Regions from separate parts of the Pseudomonas sp. S2_A10 genome, predicted to be linked through region 1. Evidence: predicted binding sites of a transcription regulator. Region 1 holds the regulator's gene; each other region holds the start of a gene.

Region 1 (4,140 bases):
CCAATGGCGACATCGACGTGGTGACCTCGGTAGGCAACCTGGCTTACTTCGAGCAGTTGCAGACCCAGGGCGACGCCAACCCGGTCAAGGGCTACGGCGTGACGATTCAATACCACGCCCAGCAGAACCGGGTGGTGCTGATCGACAAGGCCAAGGTTATCGACAAGGATAACAACGTCACCCAGGGCGAAAAAATCGTCTACGACACCGTGAAGAAGCTGGCCAGCGCCGGTCGCGCCACAGGCAGCAAGGTCACCGAATCGCGTCCGCGCATCGACATGGTGATCCAGCCGAAGAAGAAAACCGAAGAGAAATCCCAGTAATGGCAACTCTGAAAGCTCAGCACCTGGCCAAGGCCTATAAAAGCCGCCAGGTCGTGCGTGACGTCAGCCTGTCGATCGACAGCGGGCAGATCGTCGGCTTGCTCGGCCCGAACGGCGCCGGCAAGACGACGTGCTTCTACATGATCGTCGGCTTGGTGCAGGCTGATCAGGGCCGTGTGCTGATCGATGATCTGGACGTCAGCCACCAGCCGATGCACGGCCGCGCCAAGGCCGGTATCGGCTATCTGCCGCAAGAAGCGTCGATCTTCCGTAAACTGTCGGTCGCCGACAACATCATGGCGATCCTCGAGACCCGCCCGGAGCTGGACAAGGCCGGTCGTCGCAAGGAGCTGGAAAGCCTGCTGCAGGAATTCCACATCAGCCACATCCGCGACAACCTCGGCATGAGCCTGTCCGGTGGTGAACGCCGCCGGGTGGAAATCGCTCGCGCCCTGGCGACGGCACCGAAATTCATACTGCTCGACGAACCGTTCGCCGGCGTTGACCCGATCTCGGTCGGCGACATCAAGCAGATCATCCATCACCTCAAGGCCAAGGGCATCGGTGTGCTGATCACCGACCACAACGTGCGTGAGACGCTGGACATTTGCGAAACCGCTTACATCGTCAACGACGGTCAACTGATCGCTGAAGGCGATGCCGAGACCATCCTGGCCAACGATCTGGTCAAGGAAGTGTATCTGGGTCACGAGTTCCGCCTGTAAGCGCGACAGCGCTGTATCGATTCAAGGCGCATTTATCCGCTTTAATTGTTACAGCGCTCTAGGCAAACACTTCAGTTTCAGGCATATAATTTGCTTAAGTTTGGCGCTTCGGCGCCCTGTAGTGGATGGCGCAAAGCGCCGGCGAATAAGGTGTTAAGCCCCTGCCATGAAACCATCGCTAGTCTTGAGAATGGGCCAGCAGCTGACGATGACACCGCAGCTGCAACAGGCCATCCGCCTGCTCCAATTGTCGACCCTGGACCTGCAACAGGAGATCCAGGAGGCTCTGGAATCCAATCCGATGCTCGAGCGCCAGGAAGAAGGCGACGACTTCGACAACGCCGATCCGCTGGCCGACAACGCCGAACAGAAGCCCGCCGAAATCCAGGAACCCTCCTACCAGGAAACCGCCCCGACGGTGGATAACCTCGAGGATGGCGATTGGAACGAGCGCATCCCCAATGAACTGCCAGTGGATACCGTCTGGGAAGACGTTTACCAGACCAGCGCCAGCAGCCTGCCCAGCAGCGATGACGATGAGTGGGATTTCACCACCCGCACGTCCGCCGGCGAGAGCCTGCAAAGCCATCTGCTCTGGCAACTGAACCTGGCGCCGATGTCCGACACCGATCGCCTGATCGCTGTCACCCTGATCGACTGCATCAACAATCAGGGCTATCTGGACGAAACACTCGAAGAAATTCTTGAAGCGTTCGATCCGGAACTGGACATCGAGCTCGACGAAATCGAAGCCGTCCTGCATCGCATCCAGCAATTCGAGCCCGCTGGTATCGGCGCCCGCAACCTCAGCGAATGCCTGCTGCTGCAATTGCGCCAGCTGCCCGCGAAGACGCCGTGGCTGACCGAGGCCAAGCGGCTTGTCGCCGATTACATCGACCTGCTCGGCAGCCGCGATTACAGCCAGTTGATGCGGCGCATGAAGCTCAAGGAAGACGAGCTGCGCCAGGTCATCGAACTGGTGCAGAGCCTCAATCCGCGTCCCGGCTCACAGATCGAGTCGACCGAAGCCGAATACGTGATTCCCGACGTGATCGTGCGCAAGGACAACGAGCGCTGGCTGGTCGAGCTGAACCAGGAATCGGTGCCTCGCCTGCGCGTCAACGCCCAGTACGCCGGTTTTGTGAAGCGCGCCGACACCAGCGCCGACAACACTTTCATGCGCAACCAGTTGCAGGAAGCGCGCTGGTTCATCAAGAGCCTGCAGAGCCGCAACGAAACCCTGATGAAAGTGGCCACGCAGATCGTCGAACATCAGCGCGGCTTCCTCGAATACGGCGACGAAGCAATGAAGCCGTTGGTATTGCATGACATCGCCGAAGCGGTCGGCATGCACGAATCGACGATTTCCCGGGTGACCACACAAAAATTCATGCATACCCCGCGCGGTATTTATGAGCTGAAATACTTTTTCTCCAGCCACGTCAGCACCTCCGAAGGCGGCGAATGCTCGTCCACGGCGATCCGCGCGATCATCAAGAAACTGGTCGCTGCGGAAAATCAGAAAAAGCCGTTGAGTGACAGCAAGATCGCTGGTTTACTGGAGGCACAAGGCATTCAGGTGGCTCGCCGCACCGTCGCCAAGTACCGCGAATCCCTCGGAATCGCGCCTTCGAGCGAACGCAAGCGGTTGATGTAAGCCACGTTACAGCGTTCCAGTGGCAGGCTTTTCGGCCTGCCGCTTTATGCACTGGCAACGAAGGAGAAGCTGTATGCAAGTCAACATCAGTGGACACCAACTGGAAGTGACCCAACCTCTGCGTTCCTACATCGAGGAAAAACTCCAGCGACTGGAGCGACATTTCGACAAGATCACCAACGTGCAGGTCACGATGTGCGTCGAAAAGCTGAAACAGAAGATCGAAGCCACCTTGCATATTCCCGGCAGTGAAGTGGTCGCAAACGCAGAAGATACCGACATGTACGCTGCGATCGACTCACTTACCGACAAGCTGGATCGCCAACTCAAAAAGCATAAGGAAAAGACCCAGAGCCTCCTCCAGGGCGCGACCGGTCGTTAACACCCCTATCCATGATCCGACTTGAAACCATCCTGACCCCCGGCCGTTCCCAAGTGAACGCGCCGGGCGGCAGCAAGAAAAAAGCCCTCGAACAGATTGCCAACCTGATCCACCGCGAAGTGCCGGATCTGGCGATGCAGGATGTCTTCGAGGCGCTGATCGCCCGTGAAAAACTCGGCTCCACCGGTTTTGGCAACGGCATCGCCATTCCCCACTGCCGCCTCAAGGGCTGCGCGGGGCCAGTGAGCGCCCTGCTGCACCTCGAAGCCCCGATCGATTTCGACGCCATCGACGGCGCTCCGGTGGACCTGTTGTTCGTACTGCTGGTCCCGGAAGCCGCAACCGACGCGCATCTGGAGTTGTTGCGCCAGATCGCCAGCATGCTCGACCGCAAGGAAGTGCGCGACAAATTGCGCAGCGCTCCGAGCAATGAAGCCTTGTACCAGGTTGTACTGGACGAGCAGAACGGGCACTAATCATGCGTTTGATCATTGTCAGTGGCCGTTCGGGCTCGGGTAAAAGTACCGCCCTGAATGTCCTTGAGGACAACGGCTACTACTGCATCGACAATCTGCCGGCCGGTTTGCTGCCGGAACTGGCCGAGCGAGCGCTGATTCACACAGAACTGGCGCAGCCGCTGGTCGCCGTGTCGATCGATGCGCGCAACCTGCCCAGCCATCTGTCACGTTTCCCTGAGTTGCTCGAAGACGTGCGTGCCAAGCATATCAAGTGCGATGTGCTGTACCTGGACGCCGATGAAGAAACCCTGCTCAAGCGTTTTTCCGAGACCCGTCGTCGTCACCCGCTGAGCAACGCCAATCGCTCACTGGCCGAGGCGATTCACGACGAAACCGCCCTGCTCGGTCCGATCGCCGATCTGGCCGACCTGAAGATCAACACCACCAGTCTGAATCTGTATCAACTGCGCGACACCATCAAGTTGCGCCTGTTGAATCAACCGGAGCCCGGTACGGCGTTTCTGGTCGAGTCGTTCGGCTTCAAGCGCGGCATGCCGGTCGACGCCGACCTGGTGTTCGACGTGCGCTGCCTGCC
Region 2 (4,140 bases), 1.9 Mb from region 1:
CTGAAAGCCGAGAACAAAGTCGTCGTCGAGCAGCTGCAACTGGGCGAGAAGGTCGACAGCCCTGATGCAGTGAGTCTGCCGCTGAAACTGGCGATCGCCCTGCTCAAGGACGTCGACGGCAAGATCTCCATCGAATTGCCGGTGACCGGCGACCTGAATAATCCACAGTTCAGCGTGATGCCGATCGTCTGGCAAACCCTGCGCAATTTGATCGTCAAAGCGGCCGCCGCACCGTTCAAAATGATCGGCGGGCTGGTCAGTGGCGGCGGCTCCGAAGACCTCGGCACGGTGTCCTTCGCGCCGGGCTCCAGCGATCTGAGCAAAGACGCCGAAGCGGCGCTGGTGAAACTGTCGCAGGCACTCAAGGAACGTCCGGCGCTGCGCCTGGAAATCGAAGGCACTGCTGCGAAGAGCAGCGATGGGCCACTGCTGGCCGAGCAACGTCTGGAACGCGAATATCAGTACAACTACTACAAGATGCTCCAGCGCCGTGGCGACAAAGTTCCGGCCCAGGCCTCGCTGCTGCAAGTGCCCGAAAGCGAGAAAGGCGCGTTGCTCGAAGGCATCTACCGCACCCGCCTGAAAACCCAGCCACCGGCAGAATGGAAAGATCTGGGCAAGGAAGAACGCACGGCGAATATGCGCCAGGGCGTGATCGCATTCTGGAGTGGCAGCGAGGTGCTGTTGCGCCAGTTGGGCCAGGACCGCGCCAGCACCATCAAGGATTACCTGGTCGACAAGGGCAAGCTCGAGGATGACCGCGTGTATTTCATCGACGCCAACCTCGGCGAGGCCGAAAGCGATGGCCGCGTGGTCACGCAAATGCACCTGGATGCCGAATGACCGTGCGTAACTGGTTGATGGCGCTCGCTCTCACGTGCGCCGCCGGCCATGCGTCGGCTTCGGATACATTGCGCTGCGGCAGCCAATTGATCAGCCTCGGCGACCGCGCCAGCGAAGTGCTGCAAAAATGCGGCGAGCCGGTCAGCCGCGATGTGCTCGGCTACAAGCGCAGTACCAATCGCCGCGAAGAGTTTCAGGTCGAGGAATGGACCTACGGGCCGAACAACGGCATGTACCAGTACCTGCGCTTTGAAGGTAATCGCTTGAGGCAGATCAACAGCAAACGCGGTAACTAAGCCGAACGAAATTCACCCTGTGGGAGCGAGCCTGCTCGCGAATACGGTCTGTCTACTGACGAACTTGTCGGCTGACACTACGCATTCGCGAGCAGGCTCGCTCCCACATTGGTATTGCCCAAAATAGAACAGGCCCCGGCACAAGTGCCGGGGCCTGTAATGGTCACATCCGTGTGACCGTTCGCATGAACTCTAAAGTTGCGGCAGACGTATTGCTCGGCCCGTCTGTCGCGTCTTCTCCCGGTTCAGGCGAGAAGTCTTGCCTTACTCGGCTTTCAGGCCGTCAGCGGAGACCGCTTTAACGCCTTTGATTTTCTTGGCGATGCCTACGGCGACTTCTTTCTGCGACTCGGTTACCGCAGTGGTCGACGACAGGGAAACTACACCCTTGTTGGTTTCGACTTTGATATCAGTGCCTGGAATGCCTTTTTCGGTGACCAGATCAGCTTTGACCTTGGTGGTGATCCAGGTATCGGAAGTCTCTTCTTTAGCCTTGGTCATTTCACCAGCAGCCAGAACCATTGGCGACTGGGTAGCCTGAGCGGACTGGGCGAAAGCGCCACCAGCCATGGTCAGGGTCAGAGCGGTAGCAGCGGCAGTGATAGCGAACTTCTTCATACGAGTAACTCCTGTTTTTACTGGAAGTCTGCTGTAACGCTTGTCAGCAGGGTTACCGGATATATTGCGAACGCTGTGCCAACTTTTTTTGCCATATAAATTCTTTTAAAAACAATGAGTTATGAAAAATGCCAATTTTCATTTTCATGCAAAATGCATGACTCGCTCAATCTTCGCATGCAAGTTGCGGTTTTTTGGAAAGTTCATAAGCTGCTGAAATTATTGGAGCTTTTGTTAAGTGGTCAGGGTATGAAAATGCCCCGCGATGCGGGGCATTCTGGGTGCAACAAATGGATCAAGTCCCACTGGCAGCGCAGCCTTTTGGCGAGTAGTCAGGAGCGACCGTAGTGCCACAACTCCAGCCGCCGGCCGCCGTACGAGTCAGCGTGATGGTTTTGCCCAATACAGGCGCTGGCGCGTTGGCCAACGTACATACAATCGTTCCAGCTCCGTCTGCAGCGGTACCTGAGGCAGTCAGAGCGCAATTGGAGGTAGTGGTGACGTTATCGCCTTTCACCGCCGCCAAGCTTGGATTTGTCCCCTGATTGATCAGGTCTTCAAACGGCACCTTCATCGCGCTGATCTCCGCCAGCCCCGCCGTCACCTTCGACCGCGCCTGATACTTCGAATACTGCGGCAGGGCGATAGTCGCCAGAATGCCGATGATCGCCACAACGATCAGCAGCTCGATCAATGTAAAGCCTTGTTGTTTTTTCATAGACACGCTCCATGCATGAGTCGAAATCTCATGATCTGAACAAGGCCCAGCACAGCCCATGCCAACGCCCATTTGCCCCCGTCTGCTGGGCGCGCTCATTCCCCAACGCCGTTTCCTACAACCGGCAATCGCACTATCTGACACTTTTTGTCACCTGCACCGGCCGTGTTTGGCGCTGTCACTTGACTAGGCTATAAGTCATGAACGGCAAGCGTGCGGAATCCCCATGAATGACATCGCTCTGAGCGGTCTGGCCAAGCAATTGGTCCAGGCCGAACTGCTCACGGAAACAAGCGCCCGGCAATCCTGGGCGCAGGCCCAGCGCAATCGCGTGTCGCTGGTCAATTACCTGGTGCACAACAAACTGGTCAACAGCCGGCAAATTGCCGAGATCGCCTCGGAACATTTCGGCATGGCCCTGCTCGATCTGCATTGCCTCGACAAAGAGACTCAGCCCAAGGGTCTGGTCAGTGAGAAACTGGTTCGCCAGCACTGCGCCCTGCCCCTCTGGCGGCGCGGCAACAAACTGTTCGTGGGCCTTTCCGACCCAAGCAATCAGCAGGCGATCAGCGACATCCAGTTCAGCACCGGCCTGAGCACCGAAGCGATTCTGGTGGAGGACGACAAGCTCAGCGACGCCATCGACAAGTTCTTCGACAGCCATGCCTCGGGCCTGGAGGAAATGGCCGATGTCGATCTCGACGGCCTCGACGTCGAGTCCATTGATGACAACAAACAGGACGTGATCGGCGGCCTCGATGCCGACGACGCCCCGGTCGTACGTTTTGTGCACAAGATGCTGCTCGATGCGATCAAAAGCGGCTCTTCCGACCTGCATTTCGAACCCTACGAAAAAAACTATCGGGTGCGCATGCGCACCGACGGCATGCTGCGCGAGGTGGCCAAGCCGCCGATCCAGTTGGCCGGGCGCATTGCCGCGCGCTTGAAGGTAATGGCCAGTCTGGATATCTCGGAACGGCGCAAACCTCAGGACGGCCGCATCAAAATGCGCCTGTCGAAAAGCAAATCCATCGATTTCCGCGTCAACACCCTGCCGACTCTGTGGGGCGAAAAAGTAGTGATCCGGATTCTCGACCCGTCCAGTGCACAAATGGGCATCGACGCACTGGGTTACGAAGCCGAACAAAAAGCCTTGTACCTCGCCGCGCTGAAACAGCCGCAAGGGATGATTCTGGTCACCGGCCCCACCGGCTCCGGTAAAACCGTGTCGCTGTACACCGGGCTGAACATCCTCAACACCGTCGACATCAATATTTCCACCGCCGAAGACCCGGTGGAAATCAACATGGAAGGCATCAATCAGGTCAACGTCAATCCCCGCCAAGGGCTGGACTTTGCCCAAGCGCTGCGCTCGTTTCTGCGTCAGGACCCGGACGTGATCATGGTCGGCGAGATCCGCGATCTGGAAACCGCCGAGATCGCAATCAAGGCTGCGCAGACCGGACACCTGGTGCTATCTACCCTGCACACCAACAGCGCGGCGGAAACCCTGACACGCCTGCACAACATGGGCATTCCCGGTTTCAACATTGCCACCTCGGTCAGCCTGATCATCGCCCAGCGGCTGGCGCGCAAATTGTGCGCGCACTGCAAGCGGCCGCTGGAAATCCCGCACGAGACCTTGCTCAAGGAAGGCTTCCCCGA
Region 3 (4,140 bases), 990 kb from region 1:
AGGCCGCGAACAGGGTCGGGGTATGGCCGGATTTCCAGAAGCTTGAATTCATCGCGCACCTCGGCTGAAAAGAGTCTCGAAAGGAGTCATGCACAGCAGGTGGAGCGCCTCACGGCCGCACCACCGGCCCCGTTCTGTGGGGCCAAAACGCAAAAACGCCGCTACCTGATTCGCCGAGGGGCGAACGGGGTGAGCGACGTCTTTGTCGTAGGTGGGGCAACCGCCGTTGGTTACCTGTGCGGTTTACTTAGCGAGATTTGTGCCAACAGCTGAAAAGCAAAAGCCCCTCACCCTAGCCCTCTCCCAGAGGGAGAGGGAACCGAGCGGGGGATGGCCGAATCATTTGCCGATCTGAACGATTTCGAGTGAATCCATAATCGACTCGGTCGTTCAGGTCGGCGGACAGCGCCAGACAACGCGGTCGGTCCCCTCTCCCTCCGGGAGAGGGCTAGGGTGAGGGGCTCTTGATTTGCAGCGAAAACTTCAGCCCAGCAACTCGCTCATGGCAATGATCTGCTCCGCCACCTGAATCAGCTTCTGCTGGCGGCTCATCGCCTGGCGGCGCATCAGCGTATAGGCCTCTTCCTCGTTGCAGTCCTTCATCTTCATCAGCAAACCCTTGGCCAGTTCAATGCGCTTGCGCTCGGCCAGTTGCTGGTCACGGGCCTGCAATTGCGCGCGCAAGGCCTGGTCACTCTCGAAGCGCGCCATCGCCACGTCGAGAATCGGCTGCAACCGTTGTGCGTGAATGCCTTCGACGATGTAGGCACTGACCCCGGACTTGATCGCCTGACGCATCACCCCCGGGTCGTGTTCATCGGTAAACATCACGATCGGCCGGGGCTGGTCGCGGCTGACCAGTACCACTTGCTCCATGACATCGCGGCTCGGTGACTCGGTATCGATCAGGATCACGTCCGGGCGCACCGTTTCGACGCGCGCCGGCAGGTCGATGGTCAGGCCGGACTCGTCGATTACCTCGAAGCCGGCCTCGGTCAGCGCCGCTTTCAGGCGTCCGACTTTTTTCGCGGTGTCGTTGATCAGCAGAATGCGCAACATGTTCGCGGTCTCCTGTCAGCGCTGGGCGAGAAGGGGGGCGGTGTCGCTCAGGGAATGCAGCTTGAAACTGCGCGCATAGCCCGCCGGGTCGCTGCCGTCCCAGACCTTGCCGTCGAGCAACTGGCTGCTGCGCAGGTCTGCGTACGAAGTCGCAACGCCGACCGCGCTCGCTGCCTCGCGGTACAGATCCAGACGCTGAACCTGACGGGCGACGGCCAGATAATCCGGATCCTCGCGCAACAGACCCCAGCGACGGAACTGGGTCATGAACCACATGCCGTCGGAAAGGTACGGCAGATTGACCTCGCCACCGCCGTGAAAACGCAGCGCATGCGGGTCCTGCCAGCGATTGCCGAGGCCATCGGCGTAATCCCCCATGAAACGCGGCTCGATGCACGGGGCGGGGGTGTCGAGGTATTCGGTGGCGCTGAGCAATTGCGCGGTACTGCGGCGGTTTTCCGGGCTTTCTTCGATGAAGCGGCTGGCCTCAAGAATGGCCATGACCAGCGCCCGCGCGGTGTTGGGGTATTGCTCGACAAATTCGCGGGTGCAGCCGAGGACTTTTTCCGGGTGGTCGGGCCAGATGCTCTGGCTGGTCGCCAGGGTGAAACCGAGATTCTGCTGGACGGCGCTGGCCGCCCACGGTTCGCCGACGCAAAAGCCGTCGATGCGCCCGGCTTGCAGGTGCGCAACCATTTGCGGCGGCGGCACCACCACGCTGTCGACGTCCTGCAACGGATGAATGCCCTGGCTCGCCAGCCAGTAATAAAGCCACATCGCATGGGTGCCGGTGGGGAAGGTCTGGGCGAAGGTCAGTTTTGCGCGGCTTTGGTGCACATGCTGATCGAGCGCTTCAGGACTGTTCACGCCAGCCTGTTGCAAACCATGGGACAGGTTCAGGCTCTGGCCATTCTGGTTCAGGCCCATCAGCACTGCCATGTCGGTCGGGGCGACGCCGCCGATGCCCAGGTGCACCGCATAAATCAGCCCGTACAGGCTGTGCGCGGCATCCAGTTCGCCGCTGACCAGTTTGTCGCGCAGGTTGGCCCATGAGGCCTGACGTTTGAGGTTCAGCGTCAGGCCGTAGGGCTGGGCGAAGCCCTGGGTGGCGGCGACCACCACCGAGGCGCAGTCGCTCAGCGCCATGAAGCCGAGATTGATCGCGCTCTTCTCCGGCGCATCGCTGCCATTGACCCAGGCCAAAGGCCCCAAGGACGTTTCGTTCATACGCTACCTCAAAAAAAACGTCGTCCCGGATTCTGCGCAGGCAAAACCCGGGGACGACGCCATTGTCCTGGCCTGCGCGCCGTCATTGGTCGGCAGACTGATGAGCGGGGTGGTGCAAGGCATATGCCAGTCGCCTGATTCGCGCAGGCGCCTCGCGCCGGGGGACGATGCCCGGCTATAATCGCCGCCTCTTTTCGCCGCCCGAGTCATCGCCGCCCATGTACACCCTGGCCCGTCAGCTGTTGTTCAAACTTTCCCCGGAAACCTCCCACGATCTGTCGCTGGATCTGATCGGCGCGGGTGGACGTTTGGGTCTCAACGGCTTGCTGTGCAAGGCGCCGGCGAAAATGCCGGTGACCGTCATGGGGCTGGAGTTCCCGAACCCGGTGGGGCTGGCGGCAGGTCTGGACAAGAACGGCGCGGCCATCGACGGCTTTGCGCAACTGGGTTTCGGCTTTGTCGAAATCGGCACCGTGACCCCGCGTCCGCAGCCGGGTAACCCGAAACCACGGATCTTCCGCCTGCCGGAAGCCGAGGCGATCATCAACCGCATGGGCTTCAACAACCTTGGCGTGGATAACCTGCTGGCGCGGGTCGCTGCGGCGAAATACACAGGCGTGCTGGGCATCAACATCGGCAAGAACTTCGATACCCCGGTCGAGCGCGCGGTGGATGATTACCTGATCTGCCTGGACAAGGTCTACGCCCACGCCAGTTACATCACGGTCAACGTCAGCTCGCCGAATACCCCGGGCCTGCGCAGCCTGCAGTTCGGCGACTCGCTCAAACAATTGCTCGCGGACCTGGCCACGCGCCGCGCCGAACTGGCCCTGCGTCACGGCAAGCATGTGCCGCTGGCGATCAAGATCGCGCCGGACATGACCGACGAAGAAACTGCGCAGGTTGCCCAGGCGTTGATCGAAACCGGCATGGATGCGGTGATCGCCACCAATACGACTTTGAGCCGTGTCGGCGTCGAAGGCATGGAGCATGGCGACGAGGCGGGCGGTCTGTCGGGTGCGCCGGTGCGTGAAAAGAGCACCCATACCGTGAAAGTGCTGGCGGGCGAATTGGCCGGGCGTTTGCCGATCATTGCTGCGGGCGGGATTACCGAAGGCAAGCACGCGGCGGAGAAGATCACGGCCGGTGCAAGCCTGGTGCAGATCTATTCGGGCTTCATCTACAAAGGCCCGGCGCTGATTCGTGAATCGGTAGACGCCATCGCCGCGTTGCGCTGAGGATTGCCGAGGACTTGTCGGAGCCTTTGTGGCGAGGGGATTTATCCCCGCTGGGCTGCTCAGCAGCCCCAAAGCCTTGCACATTGATACGCCAGGTAAATTGAAATTCGGACTTCGCGACTGCTGCGCAGCCGAGCGGGGATAAATCCCCTCGCCACGTGGATCCCGGTTAACCCTTTTTGCAGGCATAAAAAAGGGCTCCTCGAAGGAGCCCCTGGGCCGTAGCCCGCCGTCCGGGAAGGACGTGCGTGGTTAATTCAATGCAAATTCAGATTGTCGTGTCGGAATAAATGCCCTGTGTCAGCCGACGGCGTGAAGTTCGTTGAGTCTGTGGATTCCCGCAGTGCCGGTCATACCGTCCCAGTTGTCGCCGCGTCCTTCTCGCCAGCCGTTGATCCAGGCTTGACGTACCGACGGTAGAGTAAATGGGCAAAGCTCACGGGATTTGCCACCAACGCCATATTGATATCCGCGCAAAAATGCTCTTTCCAACGGATCACGCTTAAGTCTTCTCATAGGGTGTTTCCCTCACTTGTTGACTGTAGTGTCGCGTTGACCTCAATTGAGGTCTGGCAGAAAAAACCTGCCATCGTGCGGCTCGCTGCCGGCGTGGCGA

Evidence for each region. The regulator sigma-54, encoded in region 1, starts transcription at its own class of promoters, with help from an activator protein. The targets are predictions, from matches to a motif close to ANTGGCATNNANNTTGCTNT.
Region 2: the regulator sigma-54 is predicted to act here: its motif matches at 2,522-2,541, upstream of AB4N41_RS04560 (pilin).
Region 3: the regulator sigma-54 is predicted to act here: its motif matches at 2,398-2,417, upstream of AB4N41_RS17635 (CmpA/NrtA family ABC transporter substrate-binding protein).

What each region holds. Positions count from the first base shown of each region.
Region 1 is NZ_CP162773.1:2,912,111-2,916,250, reverse strand. It holds gene lptA (lipopolysaccharide transport periplasmic protein LptA) at 1-323, shown strand, start outside; gene lptB (LPS export ABC transporter ATP-binding protein) at 323-1,048, shown strand; gene AB4N41_RS13075 (RNA polymerase factor sigma-54) at 1,215-2,705, shown strand; gene hpf (ribosome hibernation-promoting factor, HPF/YfiA family) at 2,779-3,087, shown strand; gene ptsN (PTS IIA-like nitrogen regulatory protein PtsN) at 3,099-3,563, shown strand; gene rapZ (RNase adapter RapZ) at 3,566-4,140, shown strand, end outside.
Region 2 is NZ_CP162773.1:997,478-1,001,617, forward strand. It holds gene AB4N41_RS04545 (DUF748 domain-containing protein) at 1-843, shown strand, start outside; gene AB4N41_RS04550 (DUF2845 domain-containing protein) at 840-1,139, shown strand; gene AB4N41_RS04555 (BON domain-containing protein) at 1,404-1,757, opposite strand; gene AB4N41_RS04560 (pilin) at 2,053-2,475, opposite strand; gene pilB (type IV-A pilus assembly ATPase PilB) at 2,702-4,140, shown strand, end outside.
Region 3 is NZ_CP162773.1:3,902,190-3,906,329, forward strand. It holds gene AB4N41_RS17625 (nitrate/nitrite transporter) at 1-52, opposite strand, end outside; gene AB4N41_RS17630 (ANTAR domain-containing response regulator) at 484-1,059, opposite strand; gene AB4N41_RS17635 (CmpA/NrtA family ABC transporter substrate-binding protein) at 1,075-2,286, opposite strand; gene AB4N41_RS17640 (quinone-dependent dihydroorotate dehydrogenase) at 2,505-3,524, shown strand; gene rmf (ribosome modulation factor) at 3,825-4,040, opposite strand.